Regions from separate parts of the Pseudomonas sp. CP4 genome, predicted to be linked through region 3. Evidence: predicted binding sites of a transcription regulator. Region 3 holds the regulator's gene; each other region holds the start of a gene.
What was found. The regulator FliA, encoded in region 3, starts transcription of late flagellar genes. The targets are predictions, from matches to a motif close to CTAAAGTTTNNNNNNNNNNNGCCGNTAA.
Positions count from the first base shown of each region.

Region 1: motA (flagellar motor stator protein MotA) is a predicted target of FliA. The motif match lies at 2,550-2,577, and genes of this name have one in related genera.
Region 2: ACMYUN_RS21735 (methyl-accepting chemotaxis protein) is a predicted target of FliA. The motif match lies at 1,980-2,007, and genes of this name have one in related genera.
Region 4: flgM (flagellar biosynthesis anti-sigma factor FlgM) is a predicted target of FliA. The motif match lies at 2,846-2,873, and genes of this name have one in related genera.

Region 1 covers NZ_CP180489.1:2,703,503-2,708,525, forward strand. The annotation lists gene ACMYUN_RS12010 (toll/interleukin-1 receptor domain-containing protein) at 1-473, shown strand, start outside; gene motB (flagellar motor protein MotB) at 580-1,626, opposite strand; gene motA (flagellar motor stator protein MotA) at 1,630-2,481, opposite strand; gene ACMYUN_RS12025 (HDOD domain-containing protein) at 2,648-4,186, shown strand; gene rhdA (thiosulfate sulfurtransferase) at 4,229-5,023, shown strand, end outside.
Region 2 covers NZ_CP180489.1:4,828,953-4,833,975, forward strand. The annotation lists gene ACMYUN_RS21725 (inorganic phosphate transporter) at 1-605, opposite strand, end outside; gene ACMYUN_RS21730 (transporter) at 823-1,845, opposite strand; gene ACMYUN_RS21735 (methyl-accepting chemotaxis protein) at 2,122-3,744, shown strand; gene ACMYUN_RS21740 (PepSY domain-containing protein) at 3,927-4,232, opposite strand; gene ACMYUN_RS21745 (glycerophosphodiester phosphodiesterase) at 4,390-5,023, opposite strand, start outside.
Region 3 covers NZ_CP180489.1:1,548,250-1,553,272, forward strand. The annotation lists gene ACMYUN_RS06850 (protein phosphatase CheZ) at 1-770, opposite strand, end outside; gene ACMYUN_RS06855 (chemotaxis response regulator CheY) at 789-1,160, opposite strand; gene fliA (RNA polymerase sigma factor FliA) at 1,328-2,068, opposite strand; gene fleN (flagellar synthesis regulator FleN) at 2,065-2,895, opposite strand; gene flhF (flagellar biosynthesis protein FlhF) at 3,012-4,352, opposite strand; gene flhA (flagellar biosynthesis protein FlhA) at 4,364-5,023, opposite strand, start outside.
Region 4 covers NZ_CP180489.1:4,897,585-4,902,607, forward strand. The annotation lists gene ACMYUN_RS22025 (MFS transporter) at 1-1,054, shown strand, start outside; gene ACMYUN_RS22030 (flagellar brake protein) at 1,128-1,874, opposite strand; gene ACMYUN_RS22035 (flagella synthesis protein FlgN) at 1,967-2,434, opposite strand; gene flgM (flagellar biosynthesis anti-sigma factor FlgM) at 2,483-2,809, opposite strand; gene flgA (flagellar basal body P-ring formation chaperone FlgA) at 2,972-3,733, opposite strand; gene ACMYUN_RS22050 (chemotaxis protein CheV) at 3,816-4,748, shown strand; gene cheR (protein-glutamate O-methyltransferase CheR) at 4,795-5,023, shown strand, end outside.

The sequences.
Region 1 (5,023 bases), 1.2 Mb from region 3:
TCAGCTATCGCCACATGGATCGCGCCCATGCGATCGCCATCAACACCCGCCTGACCCAGGCGAAAATCAGGACTTACCTCGACGTGCTGGATCCGGAATCGCAGACCACCGACGACATCACCGGGGTCATTACCCGCAACATCACCGAGTGCACGCATCTGCTGGCGGTGGTATCGGAGAAGACTGCGCAGTCCTGGTGGGTGCCGTTCGAAATTGGCGAGGCGACGATCAGCAATCGGCGGATCTGCACCTTCAAGACCGGGCCGGCGCAATTGCCGATCTATCTGGACAAGTGGCCGAAGCTGAGCACGGCCAGCGATCTGGATTTCTTTATCGATGCGTATCGTGATGAGGTGTCGAACAAGCGGTCGATGGCGCTGGATTCGATCAGCGAATCGGTCAAAGGGGCTTACAAGCGCGATGCGGAGATGTTTCATGAACAGTTGAAGAACCGGATTCGTCGGGGATTCTGAGACTGTGCCGGCCTGTCCCCGATTATTTTAGCAACGCTAAGAAAATGGTCAGGGGCATGAACCGATAGCCACAAAAAAGCCGACATCACTGTCGGCTTTTTTTCACTTACTGCTTCGGCGCAGGTGCTGGTGCTGCACTCCCCGGCTCAGCCGGTTTCGGCGCCGCATCGTCAAACAGATTCAAGCGCTCGCGCAACTCATGCGCTGGCACTGGCTGTTTGTCCGCCGGCAGCGCATTCGGATCAACCGGGGCTGCCGGAGCAGCACCGTTCTGCCCCTGATCTGCCGGTTTCGCCGCCTCAGGACCCTGCGCACCTTCTATGGCAGCCTGGGCTTTCTTGGTCAGCACGACAATGTCGATCCGGCGGTTGACCGGGTTGAACGGGTTTTCCCGATCGAACAACGCCGACGAGGCATAACCGACCACCCGCGCGACCTGCGCATCCGGATAGCTGCCCGCGACCAGAGCACGGCGAGCCGCGTTGGCACGGTTGGCCGACAGCTCCCAGTTGCCGTAATCGCCAGTGCCGATGTACGGCTTGGCGTCGGTGTGGCCGCTGATGCTGATCTTGTTCGGCACCGCTTTGATGGTGTCGGCCATGGCCAGCAGGATGTCTTCGAAGTACGGCTTCAGGCGTGCGGAACCGGAGTCGAACATCGGCCGGTTCTCGGCATCCATGATCTGGATGCGCAGGCCGTTCGGGGTGATTTCGAAAAGGATCTGATCCTTGAATTTCTGCAGTTGCGGATTTTCGTCGACCTTGTTCTGCAGTTCTTGCAGCAGCAGTTCGAGACGCTCCTTCTCGACCTGCTCGGCCATGCCTTCAACCTGTTCGGTGTCGACCGTGACCTTGTCCGGTTGCGGCTGCGACTTCACTTCAGGGTTGAGAGTGTTTTCCGGCGCCAGGGTCGGTGTACCACCCAGATCGATGATGTACGGCGTGCCGCTTTCGGAGAAGCCGACCGGGTCCTTGAAATAACCGGCGATGGCGATCTTCTGTTCCGGCGTGGCGGTGGACAGCAGCCACAGCACCAGGAAGAACGCCATCATCGCCGTGGCAAAGTCGGCGAAGGCGATTTTCCACGCCCCGCCGTGGTGCCCGGCGGCAATGCGCTTGACGCGCTTGACGATGATCGGCTGATTATTTTCCATGACTTAGCGACCGCGAACCGCTTGTTCCAGCTCGGCGAAGCTTGGACGGTGCGCCGGATATAGAACCTTGCGCCCGAACTCGACCGCCAGCGACGGCGGCATGCCGGACGCCGAAGCCACCAGCGAGGCCTTGATGGCTTCGTAGACGTTGAGCTCTTCCTTGGCATCGTGGGCCAGGGAATGCGCCAGCGGACCGAAGAAACCGTACGCCGCGAGGATACCGAAGAACGTACCGACCAGTGCCGCACCCACGTGCAGACCGATCGACGCCTGGTCACCCTCGCCCAGCGAGGCCATGGTCACCACGATACCGAGTACCGCCGCAACGATACCGAAACCGGGCATGCCGTCGGCGATGCCGTTGACGGCGTGCGATGGGTGCTCGAGGTCTTCCTTGAGGCTGTACAGCTCCATGTCGAACAGGCCTTCGAGTTCGTGCGGAGCCATGTTGCCGGAGGACATGATGCGCAGGTAATCGCAGACGAACGCGGTCATGCGTTCATCCTTGAGCACCGCCGGGTACTTGGCGAAGATCGGGCTCGCGGCGGCATCTTCGATGTCGCCTTCGATCGCCATCATGCCTTCGCGGCGGCTCTTGTTGAGGATCTCGTAGATCAGCCCGAGCACCTCCAGGTAGAAGGTATGGGTGAAGCGCGAACCGAACATGCTCAGGGATTTCTTGAGCACGTGCATCGTCATGTAACCGGGGTTGGCCTGGAGGAACGCGCCGAGGGCCGCACCGCCGATGATCATCACCTCGAAAGGCTGGATCAGGGCGGCAATCTTGCCGTGGGAGAGCACGTATCCGCCGAGCACGCTCGCGAATACGACGATGATGCCGATAATTTTAGCCATAGGTAGAAGGTACTTGTTTAAGTCGGGTTCAAGGTCATATTCGGAAGTTAAAAAATCTCTTCTTCTACTTATCGGCAAAACTGCGCCAGACTATAGCCAGTTCAGGCGAAAAGCCAATTTAGCCCATGTAGGGCGCGTCTACAGTCAGTGAAGATCTCGTCCAGACATGGCTAATGAAACGAACGTCCCACACGCAAAACCGACCACCCTCGACGGCTGGGTCAAGCTGCTCGACAGCGTCCTCCTGCCCGTACCACAAGAGGCTCACGACAAAGTCTGCCGAGCGATCCGCGACAACCGCAGCTCGCTGCGCGACATCGCCGATCTGATGCAGGACAGCCCGGCGCTGGCCTTGAGCATCATCCGTGAGGCGAATCGTCACACCCACGGCACCATGGCCGCGCCAGCGGAAAATCTCGAAGTGGCAATCAATCGTCTGGGCCTTGCGCGCACCGAAGAATTGCTCGCGCGCCTGCCCGCCGAACCGCACCGGCAGATCCCCAAGGCCTTGCGCCAATTGCAGCTGATCAGCCAACACGCGACACAGCAGGCCAACGGTTTTTTTGCCAGTCGCCTGGCGCGACTGTGGCAGGACATCCACTGGGGCAGCTTGCTGTTTTTGTCGCCGCTGTGGCCGTTGGCACTGACCTATCCGCAGTTGCTCGAAGAATGGGAACTGCGAGTTATCCACAAGGGCGAATCGGCGGGGGTCGTCGAAAAGCAGTTGTTCGGCGTGCGCCTGTTGAAAATTGCCGAGGCACTGGTCCAGGCCTGGCATCTGCCGATCTGGGTCGAGCAAGGCTACAAATTGCTGCTCAGCGAACAACGCGAACTGGTCAAAGTGCTGCGCATCGCCCGCGACAGCGAACACCCGCTGCGCCAGCAGAATCGTCTCGACGACGACCCGACACTGCGGCGCTGGCTCAATCAGCCGGCGAATACCGTGCTGCTCGCCAATGGGCTGGCGCTGTCGGCGCAACAGGCCTGGGACAGTCCGCACAGCAAACGCTGGCAGTACCTGACCAGCCTGTATCTGCAGATTTCCATGGACGAAGTGCAGCAACAGTTGCACCAGCAAGCGGCGAACAGTGCGCGTCAACATGCGATGCCTGATTTGTGGCACCCGGCGGTTTCACTGATCTGGCCGTGGGGCACTCGCCGGTTGCCGGCCGGCATGCTTCCGGCCGCAGCGCCGAATGCGGATGATCTGAGCCAGTGGCGTCGGCAATGCGCCGAACTGCTCGCCGAGCCCAGCCGCTTCACCAATGCCATGAGCCTGACCGTCGCCGCCCGCGAGGCACTGGTGGCGAGCGGCATGCGCCGGGTGATGATTCTGATGGCCGACCGCACACACACGACCCTGCGCGTGCACCAGACCGCCGGTTTGCCGAAGGATGCGGCGGCGCTGAGTTTTGTCGTCAGCCAGAGCAAAGTCCTGCAACGCCTGCTCGCTCAGCAGGCGCAGGTGCGGATCTCGCCGGAGAACAACGCGCAATTCTCGGCCTTGTTACCGGCGAGCCTGCGCACGCTGTTTCGCGGGGAGCACTTATTCCTGCGCTCACTGGTGAATAACGGCCGGGTGATCATGATCGTCGTTGCCGATCAGGGCGGCGGGCCGTTCGCCGACATCACCGTACAAGCCTTCGGCAAAACCGCGCAGTGCATCGAAAAAGCCCTGCACAGCTTTAGCAGCCGTGGCCAATGAGCCTGCGCTACAATCCTCCCCTTTGTGCTCTGGAGACCTCACATGTCTGACTTCTCTGGCTTGTCGCTTGTCATCGAGCCGAGCGACCTGCTGCCGCGTCTGGAGTCCCCGGAACTGATCCTGGTGGACCTGACCAGCCCTGCCCGGTATGCCGAAGGTCACTTGCCCGGCGCACGTTTTGTCGACCCGAAACGCACCCAGCTCGGCCAGCCACCGGCGCCGGGTTTGATGCCGGCGAAAGCCGATCTGCAAGCGCTGTTCGGCGAGCTCGGCCATCGCAAAGACGCGGTCTACGTCGTGTATGACGATGAGGGCGGCGGCTGGGCCGGACGCTTCATCTGGCTGCTCGATGTCATCGGCCATGACAAGTACCACTATATAGATGGTGGCCTGCCGGCCTGGCTGGCAGACGGAATGCCGATGTCGATCCAGGTACCACCCGTAGTCGGCGGCCCGGTCTCGCTGACCCTGCACGACGAACCGACCGCCACCCGCGAATACCTGCAAAGCCGTCTCGGCGCGGCCGATCTGGCGATCTGGGACGCGCGTGGGCCGCTGGAATATTCCGGCGAGAAAGTCCTCGCAGCCAAGGGCGGACACATCCCCGGCGCGGTCAATTTCGAATGGACCGCGGGCATGGACCCGGCGCGTCAGTTGCGCATCCGCAGCGACATGCCGCAGATCCTCGAAAACCTTGGGATCACCAAGGACAAGGAAATCATTACCCACTGCCAGACCCATCACCGGTCGGGCTTCACTTATCTGGTGGCCAAATCCCTCGGTTATCCGCGGGTCAAGGGCTACGCCGGTTCATGGGGCGAATGGGGCAACCACCCT
Region 2 (5,023 bases), 2.7 Mb from region 3:
TGTGCCCAGTCGACACCGCTGGTGCCATCGCGGCCGTGCATCAAGGCATTGGCCACGCCGACGCCGATGATCGAGCCGATCAACGTGTGCGAAGAGGAGGCCGGCAAACCCAGCCACCAAGTGCCGAGGTTCCACAGGATCGCCGCGATCAACAGGGCGAAGATCATCGCAAAACCGGCAGACGAGCCGACCTGCAGAATCAACTCCACCGGCAGTAGCGCGATGATGCCGAACGCCACCGCACCGCTCGACAGCAGCACGCCGAGAAAATTGAAGAAGCCCGACCAGACCACCGCGACATTCGGCGGCAGCGAGTGGGTATAGATCACCGTCGCGACGGCATTGGCGGTGTCATGGAAACCGTTGACGAACTCGAAACCCAGCGCAATCAGCAGCGCCACGCCGAGCAGCAGAAACGGCGTCCACGTGGTGACGACCGTGCCGAGTTCGTGCATGTCGTGCATAAGGCTATAGGCGGTAAACAGCATGCCCATGGCCAGCACGGCGAAAAAGATCACATAGGTGAACGGACCGGGTTTCTTGTCGAGCGCCGGCCTGCCGCTGGCGGCGGACGCAGGGCTGGCGGTCAGTGAAGGCGTAGCCATGGCGGACAATCCTGAGCGAGGGAAGGAATGTCGTCCATGATCGTTGCAGAATGTTACGGAGAGACTGCGGCAGGTCAGTGTTTGTCTTATTAGTCTGACCATGATCGTTCCCACGCTCCCGCGTGGGAATGCCGCCAGGGACGCTCCGCGTCCCAGTGACGCAGAGTGTCACCTGATGCATTCCCACGCAGAGCGTGGGAACGATCATGGCAAGAGCTCAATAATCCCCACGCTTGCGAAACGCCCAGCGTCCGGCAATCACGGTGAATGTCGCCACCAACGCAACCAGCACCCAAAACCCATGGGGATCCTGCGACAGCGGCACACCCCCCACATTCATGCCGAAAAAACCGGCGATGATGTTGATCGGCAAGGCCAGCACCGTCACCACCGTCAGGGTGAACAGCGTGCGGTTGCTCTGTTCGTTGAGGTTGGCGGCGATTTCTTCCTGCAACAGTTTGATGCGTTCGCCGAGGGCGGTGAGGTCGTTGATGATCAGCGCAAACTCCTCGGTGGATTTGCGCAACTCCTTGACGTCCTCCTTCTGCAACCACGGCGGCGGACGATTGAGCAGGCGCAGCAGCGAACCCGGCTCCAGCGCCAGGAGCCGTTGCAGCCGCACCAGCACGCGGCGATTGGCGCCGAGTTCGGCGCGGTTGGTCGACAGACGCGAAGAGAGCAATTCGTCTTCGACCTGATCGACACTCAGGCTGGTCTTGCGCACGATCTGCGTCAGCACTTCGCCCTGATCGCGCAGCAGGTGCACGAGCAATTCCGAGGGCGAGCGAAAGCACTCGCCGGCCTTCACCGACGAGCGCAACTTGTCCACGGAGTGCAGCGGTTGCAGGCGCGCGCTGACGATGAGTTTGCTGCGCACGCAGACCCACAGCGTCGACACGTCGGAGGAGACCATGCTGCTGAGGTTGAACACCACATCGTTGACCACCGCCAGCAGCGCCGAATCGACATGCTCGATGCGCGTCGAACGCGAACCTTCGTGCAGCGCTTCGAAAAACTCATCGGGCAATTGCAGATGATTTTTCATCCAGCGCTCGCACGCGGCGTGGGCCAGGTTCAAGTGCAGCCAGAGGAATTCGCCGCTGTCACTGTCGTCCTGCAAACAGCGCAAAGCCGTCGCCGAATCGATTTCCCGACCACGCTCACCGGGCAGAAAGCGAAAGCCGTAGAGCAAACCAAACAGGTCCGGGTCGCGATGACTGATATCGAGGCTGTGGTTCATGGCGGCTCGCTGCGAGGAGGATGTCTGGGGCAGGATTTTCAGGTTCACCTGAGCGGCATCATCGCAAGCTCACGTGACCGTTTTGTGACAGCAAAATGACGTCAAATCAATGTCTTGCCGGCTGTCGGAAGTTTCTCAAGGAAGGCTCTGGCGCGCCGATCTCAGGTGAGTTAGGTTGCGCGCCATTGGCGTTTTGCCACGGTGCGACGACAGGGAAGTCCGGCCATTTCTCACGTCCGCCCGGGCGTGCCTCATCCCTGCTTCGAGTACCTTGCAATGCTGCAAAAATCCCTGAGAGCGCAAATTCTCGCCCTGCTGAGCGGCAGTCTGCTGGCGATGCTGTTGATCGCGCTGGCCTGTTTCCATTTCCTCTCCAACGGCGTGCAAAGCTACAGCCAGTTGATTGCTGGCCCGTTGCACACTTCGCAACTGATCGATGAAGCCAACCTGCAATTCAAAGTGCAGGTGCAGGAGTGGAAAAACGTCTTGCTACGCGGCAAGCAACCGGCAGATCTGGCGAAATACTGGAGCCAGTTCGAGGATCGCCAGCGCGACGTGCAAAACATTCTCGGTGAATTGGCCGGCCAGAAGGGTATCGAGGCCAATCTCAAATCACGTATCGAACGCTTGCGCGAAGAGCATCGCCAGTTAGGTGCTGCCTACCAGAAGGGCCGCGATGCCTACGTGGCTGCCGGTGGTGATCCGAGCGCCGGCGACGCTGCGGTCAAAGGCGTCGACCGCGCCACCAGTGAACAGATGAGCGCGTTGGTCGCCGAGCTGCGCGAGCAGGGCACCGCGCAATCGGCATTGATCAGTGCCAGCGCTGATCGCACCGTGTGGCTAGGCCTGTTGGTGATGCTCGCGTCAGGCTTGCTGATCGGTCTGCTGAGCCTGTGGCTGGTCAGCCGCAACCTGATCGAGCCGATCCGCAACCTCATCGATTACGTCACTCGCTTGAGCCGTGGCCAGTTGGCCGAGCGCGTAGTGAGCGAGCGTCGCGATGAGCTGGGCAACCTCGCTGCTGCTGCGAACACCTTGCGCGATTTTCTCGCGGACACCTTCACTCGGTTGCAGCACAGCGCGAGCAATCTGGACAGCGCCAGCGGTGAGTTGAATGCCATTGCCACGACCATGGCCGGCGGCACCAGCGAGCAATTCAGCCGCACCGATCAGGTAGCCACGGCGATGAACGAAATGTCTGCCACGGCACAGGAAGTGGCCCGTCACGCCGCCGATGCCGCGCGTGCTGCCGACGATGCCGATCAGTCGGCGCAGCAGGGTGAAAAGGTCATGCAGACCACCATTCACTCGATCACCCAGATGCGCGGTGAAATTGCCAACACCGCCACGGTGATTCGTCGCCTGGAAACCGACAGCGGTCGTATCGGCAAGGTGCTGGAAGTGATTCGTGGCATCGCCGAGCAGACCAACCTGCTGGCCCTCAACGCGGCCATCGAAGCGGCACGCGCGGGTGAGGCCGGACGCGGTTTTGCCGTCGTCGCCGACGAGGTGCGCAACCTCGCGCAGCGCACGGCGGAGTCGATCATCGAGATCAACCAGATCATTCAGAACGTGCAGACCGGCGCGGTTGATGCCGCGCAGGCTATCGAGAGCGGCCAGGCACGCAGTGATGAAAGTGTCGAGCAAGTGACCCAGGCTGGCGCGATGCTGGAGCGCATCACCTTGGCGGTGGAGGCGATTCGCGACATGAACCGGCAGATCGCCACGGCAGCAGAAGAACAGACGTCGGTGGCCGAAGATATCTCGCGCAACCTGACTGAAATCACGGCGATCGCCAGTACCAACCTGGACAACGTGCAGCGCACCGAAAGTGCCAGTCAGAACCTGCATGGGTTGTCGGGCCAGTTGAATGAGGTGACGGCGCGGTTGAGTGCTTGATTGCGAGTTCAAGCGTCCGGCAACTTTCGTAGGTCCTCGCCTGCTCGCGATAACGGTGGAACAGTCAACATTGATGTCGCTGACACTCCGCTTTCGCGAGCAGGCTCGCTCCCACATGTTTTACGGCAGGCATGAAAAAGCCGCACGATCTTTCAATCGTGCGGCTCTTTAACAGCGGTCTATCAAGTGTCTTGCTTGTTGCTCAGCACTTTACCGGTGGTGGCATCAAAGTCCACGTCGAACTCTTTCCCATCAGCGGTTTTAAGTTCAACTTCATACTCATAACCGTTGAAGTGGTTATCCAGGTCGGTGTCGGTAATCGTTGCGCCCGGGTGCAATTTCAGTGCTTCGGCGTTCATCGATTCCAGCGACTTGATCTTGCCGTCCTTGACCAGTTGCGGCACTTGGTCGATGCGAACATCAGCCTGAGCCAGGCCAGCGGTGAGGGTCAGGGCAGCGGCGGTAAACAGGGCAGTCAAAGTTTTCATCGGTTCATTCCTTGGCAGTGCGTTGAAGTGGTTGATCTGTGTAAGTGGGTTCAGATTAACCAGCGCAACTTAACTCACCCTTAAATCTCTGCTTCGCGATAAAACTGCTCTTTTGTGGGAGCGAGCCTGCTCGCGAAGCAGGCGACTCGATAACCAGTCAGAAACCGTTCTTCTTCAAAACCTCATCAACACTGCCAACAACCGGACGCTTATAAAACTTCAACAATTCACTGGCGCGGTTGGTAAAGATGCCATCAACCCCCGCCGCCATGACTTTCTCGTAGTCCACCGGCTCGTCGACCGTATAAACGTGCACCAGCATGCCCTGATCGTGGGTGTACTGATTCATCCACGGTTGCACCAGGTCGGAGTAGCTCTGATCTCCACCATGAGTCAGCTTCGCCGAAGGGCCGGTGCCGATTGCGCCCTGAGCTTTGGCGTAGTCGACCCACTGCTTGAATTCAGCTTCTGACTTGGGTTCCTGCTTGCCGTAGAACACGTTTTTGTCTTTCTCACCGGACGCGGCAAACGTCACGGCGGATTTCGGCTCGATGCTGCCTTCGCCGACCCACAACAGCAGGATCTTCGGCACTTGCGGCATTTCCTTTTCCAGCAGTTGCAGGCTGTTTTTATCGAAGGTTTGCAGCATTACCTTGCCTTTGCCCTGACCGACGCCGAGCGCACTTTTCGCCAGTTTCGAACCGGCCGGGCTCAGCCAACCGCGATCCTGAAGTTTTTCCTTGAGGTCATGTTCGATGCCGGGAAACAGCTGCGGCTCTTTGGTTTCGATG
Region 3 (5,023 bases):
AACAAATCGTCCACATCGTCCTGACCGGACACAACGTCTTCTCGTTTATCGGCATGAATCTGCGGACCTTCACCCTGCGAGAGATGTTTTTGTGGATCTTTTTCAGCAAGCATTGCGGCGCGGTCATGTTCGATGCCCGCAAAGCGGTCGACCTGACTGGCCATGAGCACGAGTTTGAGCAGATTGCTTTCGACTTCGGTGACCAGTTGGGTCACACGCTTGATCACTTGACCTGTGAGGTCCTGGTAATCCTGAGCCAGCAGGATGTCGTTGAGGTTGCTCGACACCGCACGGTTGTCCGTGCTGCTGCGTGACAGAAAACCGTCGACCCGGCGCGCCAGTTCGCGGAACTCTTCAGCCCCGACCTCGCGACGCATGAAGCGGCCCCAATCGGCGCTCAAGGTCTGCGCTTCATCAGCGAGACTGTTGACCACCGGCGTGGCGCTTTCCACCAGATCCATGGTGCGGTTGGCCGCGGCTTCCGTCAGCTTGACCACATAGCCCAGGCGTTCGGTGGCGTCGGTGATTTGCGACACTTCCTCGGCCTGCGGCATGTGCGGATCGATCTGGAAATTGACGATCGCACTGTGCAGTTCACGTGTGAGCTTGCCCACTTCCTGATACAGGCCGCGGTCACGGGTCTGATTGAGCTCATGGATCAGTTGCACCGCGTCGCCGAACTTGCCTTTTTCAAGGCTCTCGACCAGTTCGACCGCGTGTTTTTTCAGAGTCGATTCGAAATCGCCCTGTGATGATTCGTTATGCTCCATAGCTCCCCCGCGCATTCATCAGCCGATGCGTTCGAAAATCTTCTCGATTTTGTCTTTCAACGCTTGAGCCGTGAAAGGTTTGACTACGTAACCGTTCACACCGGCCTGAGCGGCCTCGATGATCTGCTCGCGCTTGGCTTCAGCAGTCACCATCAACACCGGGAGGTGCTTGAGTTTTTCATCGGCGCGCACGTGACGCAGCAGGTCGATACCGGTCATGCCCGGCATGTTCCAGTCCGTTACCAGAAAGTCGATGCTGCCGCTGTTGAGCACCGGAATGGCGGTTACGCCATCGTCGGCCTCGACGGTGTTGGTGAACCCAAGATCGCGCAGCAGGTTCTTGATGATCCGCCGCATCGTTGAGAAGTCATCAACGATGAGGATTTTCATGTCTTTGTTCAATTCGACCTCCAAGCAGTCTTAAACGCGCCCAGCACCTGGACGCGCCACTTCAATCAATCGGCATAGCACTCGAAGTTTGTCTGGAGCACAACGGATCGAGACCGGCGCCGTTCATCACCGCACCAGCCTCGTTTCGCAGTGTCCCCACACTGCCTTCAGCGCGCTCGCCACTCCCCCAAACGCCCCCGCAGACGGGCCGCGCACTGGCTGTGTAACTGGCTGACCCGCGATTCACTGACGCCAAGGACTTCACCGATTTCCTTGAGGTTCAGCTCTTCGTCGTAGTACAGCGCCAACACCAGTCGCTCACGCTCCGGCAAATTGGCAATCGCGTCCGCCAGCGCCGCCTGGAAGCGTTCATCTTCCAGATCGCGTGACGGCTCCATATGAGCACTCGCGCCATCCTCGTGCAGCCCTTCGTGTTCGCCGTCCTGCAACAGGTCGTCGAAACTGAACAGGCGACTGCCCAAGGTGTCATTCAGAATCCCGTAGTAATCGTCGAGACTCAATTGGAGTTCGGCCGCAACCTCGTGATCTTTAGCGTCACGGCCGGTTTTAGCTTCAATCGAGCGAATCGCGTCGCTGACCATCCTGGTATTACGGTGAACCGAGCGTGGCGCCCAATCCCCTTTGCGCACTTCATCGAGCATCGCGCCGCGGATTCGAATGCCCGCGTACGTTTCGAAACTGGCGCCTTTGCTGGCGTCGTATTTGGTCGAGACTTCCAGCAAACCGATCATCCCGGCCTGGATCAGGTCTTCGACCTGCACGCTGGCCGGCAGGCGTGCCAGCAAGTGATAGGCAATGCGCTTGACCAGTGGCGCGTAGCGCTCGATCAGTTCGTATTGCGCGTCACGCGCCGACTTTTTGTAAAGATTCATGCCACTGGCGGTCATATCACAGGCCCTGCGGTTTGCTGCACGAGACGCTCGACGAAAAATTCCAGATGCCCGCGCGGGTTGGCCGGCAGCGGCCAGGTGTCGACCTTCTGGGCGATGGCCTTGAAGGCCAGCGCGCACTTGGAACGGGGAAAGGCTTCGTAGACGGCGCGCTGCTTCTGCACTGCCTTGCGCACGCTTTCGTCGTACGGCACGGCGCCGACGTATTGTAGGGCGACGTCGAGAAAGCGATCCGTGACCTTGGTCAACTTGGCGAACAGGTTGCGCCCTTCCTGCGGGCTCTGCGCCATGTTGGCCAGCACGCGGAAGCGGTTCATGCCGTAGTCGCGATTGAGCAACTTGATCAGCGCGTAAGCGTCGGTGATCGAAGTCGGCTCGTCGCAGACCACCAGCAACACTTCCTGGGCGGCGCGCACGAAACTGACTACCGAGTCACCAATGCCCGCAGCGGTGTCGATCACCAGCACGTCGAGATTGTCGCCGATGTCGCTGAACGCCTGGATCAGGCCGGCGTGCTGCGCAGGACTCAGGTGCACCATGCTCTGCGTGCCGGAGGCCGCCGGCACGATGCGAATCCCGCCCGGGCCCTGCAACAGCACGTCGCGCAGTTCGCAACGGCCTTCGATGACGTCGGCCAGTGTGCGTTTGGGTGTCAGCCCCAGCAGAACGTCGACGTTCGCCAGGCCCAGATCGGCGTCCAGCAGCATGACCCGACGGCCAAGCTCTGCCAGCGCCAGGGACAAGTTCACTGACACGTTAGTCTTGCCGACGCCACCTTTGCCGCCGGTCACCGCGATCACCTGTACGGGATGCATGCTGCCCATGTTATTTCTTTACCTTGTCTTGCATAGACGGAGGCCACATTACTGGCTGCGCGTTCACGATCGGAACAATGCGTGGCAGACCATCGATGTAGGTACAAAAACTGTTCATGATTACCTCAGCCAACCTGCTTGGTCGGGCTGTGATAGATATCAGCGAACATGTCAGCCATGGCTTCTTCGCTGGGTTCTTCCTGCATTTGCACGCTGACGGCGCGGCTGACCAGTTGATGACGGCGCGGCAGATGCAGATCATCCGGAATCCGTGGGCCATCGGTCAGGTACGCGACCGGCAATTCATGACTGATCGCCAGGCTCAACACTTCGCCGAGACTGGCCGTTTCATCCAGTTTAGTCAGGATGCAGCCGGCCAGCCCGCAACGCTTGTAACTGTGATAAGCGGCGGTTAGAACCTGTTTCTGGCTGGTGGTTGCCAGGACCAGATAATTTTTTGAGCGAATGCCACGCCCGGCCAGGCTCTCGAGCTGCATGCGCAACGCCGGATCGCTGGCTTGCAGGCCGGCAGTATCGATCAAAACCACGCGTTTGCGTAGCAGCGGATCCAGCGCCTGAACCAGCGACTGACCCGGATCGACGTGCGTCACCGGCACGTTCAGGATGCGTCCGAGGGTTTTCAGTTGTTCCTGCGCGCCGATGCGGAAGCTGTCCATACTGACCAGCGCAACATTCTGCGCGCCGTACTTGAGCACATAACGCGCGGCGAGCTTGGCCAACGTGGTGGTCTTGCCCATGCCGGCGGGGCCGACCATGGCAATCACACCGCCCTCTTCCAGCGGCTCGACTTCCGGTACGGCGATCATCCGCGCCAGGTGCGCCAGCAGCATGCGCCAGGCCTGACGGGGTTCTTCGATATCGGTGATCAGTGCCAGCAGATCGCGCGACAGCGGGCCGGACAGGCCAATGCGCTGCAGACGGCGATACAGATTGGCCTGGGCCGGACGGCTGCCTTGCAGCTGATTCCAGGCCAGGGTGCCGAGCTGCACTTCCATCAGCTCGCGCAGGCTGTTCAATTCAAAACGCATCGAATCCAGGGCACGCGGATCGACACCCGCCGAGGCCTGCGCAGGCGCTGCGGCCGGGCGCGTCGGTGCGGCGTAGGTCGGCTCGCTCAGCGGTTCGGCAGCAGTCAGCGGCAGGCCTGCGGTCAACGGCAGCCCGGCGAACAACTGCTGATTGGTGTTGCCGTCGGCTTCGCCACGCAGGCTCAGTTCAGCCTGGGCGGTGACGATGCGCGACTGGGTCTTGCGCAGCTCGTCTTCGAGCTCCATATTCGGAACCCGTGGCGCCAGCGCCGACAATTTGTAATCCAGAGCCGCCGTCAACTCGACGCCGCCGGCAATGCGGCGATTGCCGATGATGGCGGCATCAGCGCCCAGCTCATCGCGAACCAGCTTCATGGCCTGACGCATATCGGCGGCGAAAAAACGCTTAACTTGCATAAACCACTACCTCAGCCGTTGGGCCCTACTGTCGCAACGATGGTCACTTGCTTGTTGTCCGGTACTTCCTGGTAGGCCAGCACGTGCAGCCCTGGGACTGCGAGGCGGCCAAAGCGCGAGAGCATCGCGCGAATCGGGCCTGCTACCAGCAGGATCACCGGTTGGCCTTGCATTTCCTGCCGCTGGGCCGCTTCGATCAACGAACGTTGCAGCTTCTCGGCCATGCTCGGCTCCAGCAGAACGCCCTCTTCCGAGCCTTGTCCTGCCTTCTGCAGACTATTGAGCAATATCTGTTCCAACCTTGGTTCCAATGTGATCACAGGCAGCTCGGACTCAGTGCCTACAATGCTTTGGACGATTGCGCGGGATACGCCGACCCGCACAGCCGCGACCAGAGCGGCGGTATCTTGACTCTTGGCGGCGTTGTTCGCGATCGCTTCGGCGATGCTGCGAATGTCACGCACCGGCACGTGCTCGGCGAGCAGCGCTTGCAGGACCTTGAGCAACTGCGACAACGAAACCACACCCGGCACCAGCTCTTCCGCCAGTTTCGGCGAGCTCTTGGCCAGCAATTGCATGAGTTGCTGCACTTCCTCGTGGCCGATCAGCTCACTGGAGTGCTTGTAGAGAATCTGGTTCAAGTGCGTGGCAACCACGGTGCTGGCGTCGAC
Region 4 (5,023 bases), 2.6 Mb from region 3:
CCAGTACATGGTGATCGAGAGCTGGCTCAATGAGCAGGCCGACGCCAATCAGCGCGGGCTGGTATTCAGTGGCTACATGATCGCCTCGTATCTGGGCCTGGTACTGGGCCAGCTGATTCTGGTCATGCACCCCGGCCTCGGGCTGGAACTGCTGATGCTGGTGGCGCTGTGCTTTGCTCTGTGTCTGGTGCCGGTAACGCTGACCCGACGGATTCACCCGGCGCCCCTGCACCCGGCGCCGATGGAGCCGCGCTTCTTTATCAAGCGCGTGCCGCAATCGCTGAGCACGGTGCTCGGCGCCGGTCTGATCATCGGTTCGTTTTATGGTCTGGCGCCGCTGTATGCCTCGCAGCAGGGGCTGTCAACCGAGCAGGTCGGTCTGTTCATGGGTAGCTGCATTTTTGCCGGTTTGCTGGTGCAGTGGCCGTTGGGCTGGTTGTCCGACCGTTATGACCGTGCGCTGCTGATTCGCTGCTTTGCCGGGTTTCTGGCGGTGGCGGCGTTGCCATTGGCGATCATGCCGCAGGTACCGCTTGAGGTGCTGTTCGTCGTCGGCTTCTTCTGTTCGCTGGTGCAGTTCTGCCTGTATCCGCTGGCGGTGGCGTTCTCCAATGACCACGTCGAAGGCGATCGCCGGGTGTCGCTGACCGCCATGCTGCTGGTGACTTACGGCGTTGGCGCAAGCATCGGGCCGCTGTTGGCGGGCGTGCTGATGAAGTTTCTCGGCAGTCAGAGCCTGTATGCGTTCTTCAGCTTCTTCGCGCTGGTGCTGGTCTGGCGGATCCGTCCGAAAGCAGTGACCAACCTGCACCAGGTCGACGACGCACCGCTGCATCACGTGGCGATGCCGGACAGCATGTCGAGCTCGCCGCTGGTGGCAGCGCTTGACCCGCGTGTCGATGAGCAGGTGGTGCAGGAGCAGATGGTGCAGGACCCGGCGCCGGTCACTCCTGAGCCTGAGCCCGAAGCGCAGCCGGAAGCAGTCGTTGAAACCGTACCGGACAGCGGCAATGACGATAAGCCTGCGCCGGATATCAGCGGTGGCAGGCCCTGAACCGAAGATAAACATCCGCGCATAAAAAAGGGCAGACCCGCACAGGACTGCCCTTTTTATTGATCGCTACGACTCAGAGATCGTCTTTGTCGAAACGTCGTGCTTCACGCTGCAGCTGGTAAACAAACCGCTCGACGTTGCGCGCAGCCTGGCCACTGATGTTGTGAAAGCGCAGGCCGGCGAAGGTGATGTTGAGTTTTTCTTCGAAGTGCAGGTAGCGCAGTTCGACTGATGTTGGCTGATTGCCGAACAGCGGCGGGGCGATCAGGCGGTCATAGACCTGGCCCAGTTGCAGGCGATCAGTGATGTCGCCTTCGAAGCGGAATTTGCAGCCAGTGGCGGAGATATCCAGCAGCTTGCCGTGCAACGGCGTCTTGAGCTTTTCGCCGCCCAGTTCAACGCTGACCAGATCGGTGAGTTTCAACGCAGCGCGGAAGGCGTTGCGGCGCTGGTGATAGACCACTTCGCTCGGCAGCTCGCCGGTATAGAAGCGGTCGCCGTCGGATTCTTCGATGTTCAGCGTGCCGTTGCATTCCCAGGCGATGCGCACGCCGTCATGAAAGCCTTCGACCTTGAACGGTTCGCCCGCCTGCAGAAAGCGCTCGCCATCGCGTGGGATCATTTCGTCCAGCGCGATCGTTGCGGTTTCGCGGTCGACCTTGATCAGGTAACTCTGAAAGCGCTGGCTGCGTTCATGGAAAGTGATGATCAGCGGATCGTGGCTGTCTTGCAGCTGGCGCAGGTTGCTGGAGATTTCCAGTGGCGTGGTGAGCACCTTCGGAGGCTGCGGAGCATCATCCGCGCTTAGGGTGTTGGACACGGTTCTTCAATCTCCAGACAAAATAAGACTACGGCCGGCCAGTATTTTGCCAGCATCTTGCGCAGGTGGATAGGGCAGGGCCAGCGATTGGCTCATGCCTGGCTGAGCGTTCGCGGTTTGACCGGTTTGGCAAAAGTCCCGCTGGCGTCGTACAGCGCTGGCGGCTCACCGCCGGTGAGGATCTTCAGCTGGTTGGCCGTAGTCGCCTGCTGGATCTGGATCGACTGACCGTTCTTGACGTTGGCCGCCTGGCATTGGGCGATCAGCGCGGTCAGGGCGTCGCCCTGGGCCAGCAACTGGTCGCCAATGCTCGACTGGCTGGCCAGTTGCTCAAGACCTGTGCGATCGGTCGGCAGGTTGAGGCTGGCGAGGATTTCGCTGCGCTTGCGGCCATGCTGCTCGAGCAGAATGATCAACGCTTGCTTGGTCGCCAGAATTTCTTCCAGCAACGGCATGTCGCGACCATGCAAAGCGAGGGATTCGGTTTGCAATAACTCCAGCAATTGTTGCGCTGGAGCAAAGTCGTCGTTGATCAGTTGCAATAAGTTAGTGTCGTGCATGGCTGGCCTTGGGGTTTAAGCGTCCAAAAGCCTGGCGCCGGCAAAAGCCTAGCGCTGGGCTTCGAAGTTGAGCAGTTTGCTGGCTACACGGTTGCTGTCGACTTTATAGCTGCCATCGGCAATCGCGGCTTTCAACTCGGCCACACGGGCTTTGTCGACAGCAGGCTGATCGCGCAGCTTGTCAGTGACCTTCTGCAACTGTTGAGCCTCATTGCTGAGGTGTACCGATTCCCCGCTTTTGGCGGCACTGGCCGGTTCGGCCTGGGTATTCAGCGGCGCGGAGGGGCTGTTTTCAGCGCTTTCCCTGGCGTTGCTGGTACGTGTATTGCCGGTAAGTGACGAGGAACTGTTCAATCGGTTGAAATCGATAACCATGATAAAAAACCTCTGGGAATTTGGACGCTTGCCATGTTTTCGGCTATCCCCTGAAAAACTTTAGGCCCAATCAACCATAAGCTTGCATGCGCCGCTGCGAGACCTGCTGCGGCACAGTTTAGGGAAGCGACGGGATCGGCGCCAGTTTTCTCCGCGAGGCTTTTACATGGCCACTTCGACCTGTCCCGGCGCAATCACCTGCGCCTTGATAACTCTTTGAGAATTAAGGTTTTTTACGCGAATCTGTTCTTTCATCCCGCCATTGGAGAGTGCTTCCCCCGGCATGCGTACGGCGAGGGTGCCGCTGCGCGCTGTGATCACCACCTGGTCACCCTTGCGCACGACTTCGGCCTGCTCCAGATGCACCTGCGTGATGACCTGATCGGCTACCGTTGGTCGGGTCAATTTCTGCCCGATCGCTTCGTCGACGGAGGTGAGGAAACCCTGATTGATCGTGCTGACATCGCGCTCGCGCAACGTCACGTCCTGCGGCTCGATGATACCGGCGCGTTTCAGCGGACGAGTGGTAGTCACGATCTCGCGAAACAGGCGGACTTGAGCGGGCACGAACACTGTCCAGGGCGAAGTGCCTTCGCAGCGGACCTTCACCGTAACGCGCCCCAGCGGGCGCGCCGGGCTCTCCAGCGTGGCTGTCAATTCCTTGTCGCACATCGGCATGCGCATGCGCGGGTCGAGCTGGTTGACTTCGATTTCGTAGCGGCCTTCGGTTTGACTGGAAGCCAAATAGTCTTCTACGGTGAATTCAAGAAAGCCCTGAGTCACGCCGATAAGCATATCAGGCAAGGTAACCGCATCTGCATGGGCAGGACTGCCAGCAAGCAAGCAGCAAACGGCGGACACCGCGCAAAGCCCTTTGCGAAGGGTAGATGTCAGGCGTCGGGAAAATGTCGTTTGAGCGTTCATACGAGTTAAAAAGCAAGCGCCGTGCCGTTTAGCAATGAATGTGCGTCGCAACAACACTTGGCGTTGATGTAGGAGTCTGGGCATGGCTGGTGTAATGGATTCGGTGAACCAGCGCACGCAACTGGTAGGGCAGAATCGCCTCGAGCTGCTGTTGTTCCGTCTCGACGGGCCGCAGCTCTATGGGATCAACGTGTTCAAGGTACGGGAAGTGTTGCAATGCCCGTCCCTGACGTTGATGCCCAAATCCAGTCCTGTCGTGTGCGGGGTAGCGAATATACGGGGAGCGACCATTCCGATCCTGGATCTGGCAATGGCAACGGGCTCCGGTGCGTTGAAAGACAAGAACAGCCCGTTCGTGATCATCACGGAGTACAACACCAAGACCCAGGGTTTCCTGGTCCGCTCGGTGGAGCGCATCGTCAACATGAACTGGGAAGAGATCCATCCGCCGCCCAAGGGAACCGGCCGCGATCACTACCTGACCGCTGTGACTCGGGTCGACAACCAGCTGGTCGAAATCATCGATGTCGAGAAGGTGCTGGCCGAAGTGGCGCCGACGCCGGAAGCCATTTCGGTGGGCGTGGTCGATGTCGAGACGCAGACGAAGGCATTGTCGCTGCGGGTGCTGACGGTCGATGACTCGTCGGTGGCGCGCAAGCAGGTCACGCGTTGTCTGCAGACCATCGGTGTCGAAGTGGTGGCGCTGAACGACGGCAAGCAGGCGCTGGATTACCTGCGCAAGCTGGTCGACGAGGGCAAGAAGCCGGAAGAAGAGTTCCTGATGATGATTTCCGACATCGAGATGCCGGAGATGGACGGGTACACCCTGACGGCGGAAATCCGCGGCGACGCACGCATGCAAAAGCTCCATATCATCCTGCATACTTCGTTGTCGGGGGTATTCAATCAGGCGATGGTGAAGAAAGTCGGTGCTGATGACTTTCTGGCCAAATTCCGTCCTGATGACCTCGCATCCCGGGTAGTCGACCGGATCAAAGCAGCAGATATCAGCTAGGGGCGTTTTGCCCTTGGCGTTCAACACGATTTAAGAGGCGGCATCATTGTCTACGGGTAATTTGGATTTCGAACAGTTCCGGGTCTTCCTGGAAAAAGCCTGTGGCATTCTGCTCGGTGAAAACAAGCAGTATCTGGTCTCGAGCCGTCTCAACAAACTGATGGAGCAGCAAGGCATCAAGTCCCTGGGTGAGCTGGTACAGCGCATCCAGACCCAGCCGCGCAGCGGTTTGCGCGAGCAGGTGGTCGATGCCATGACGACCAACGAAACCCTGT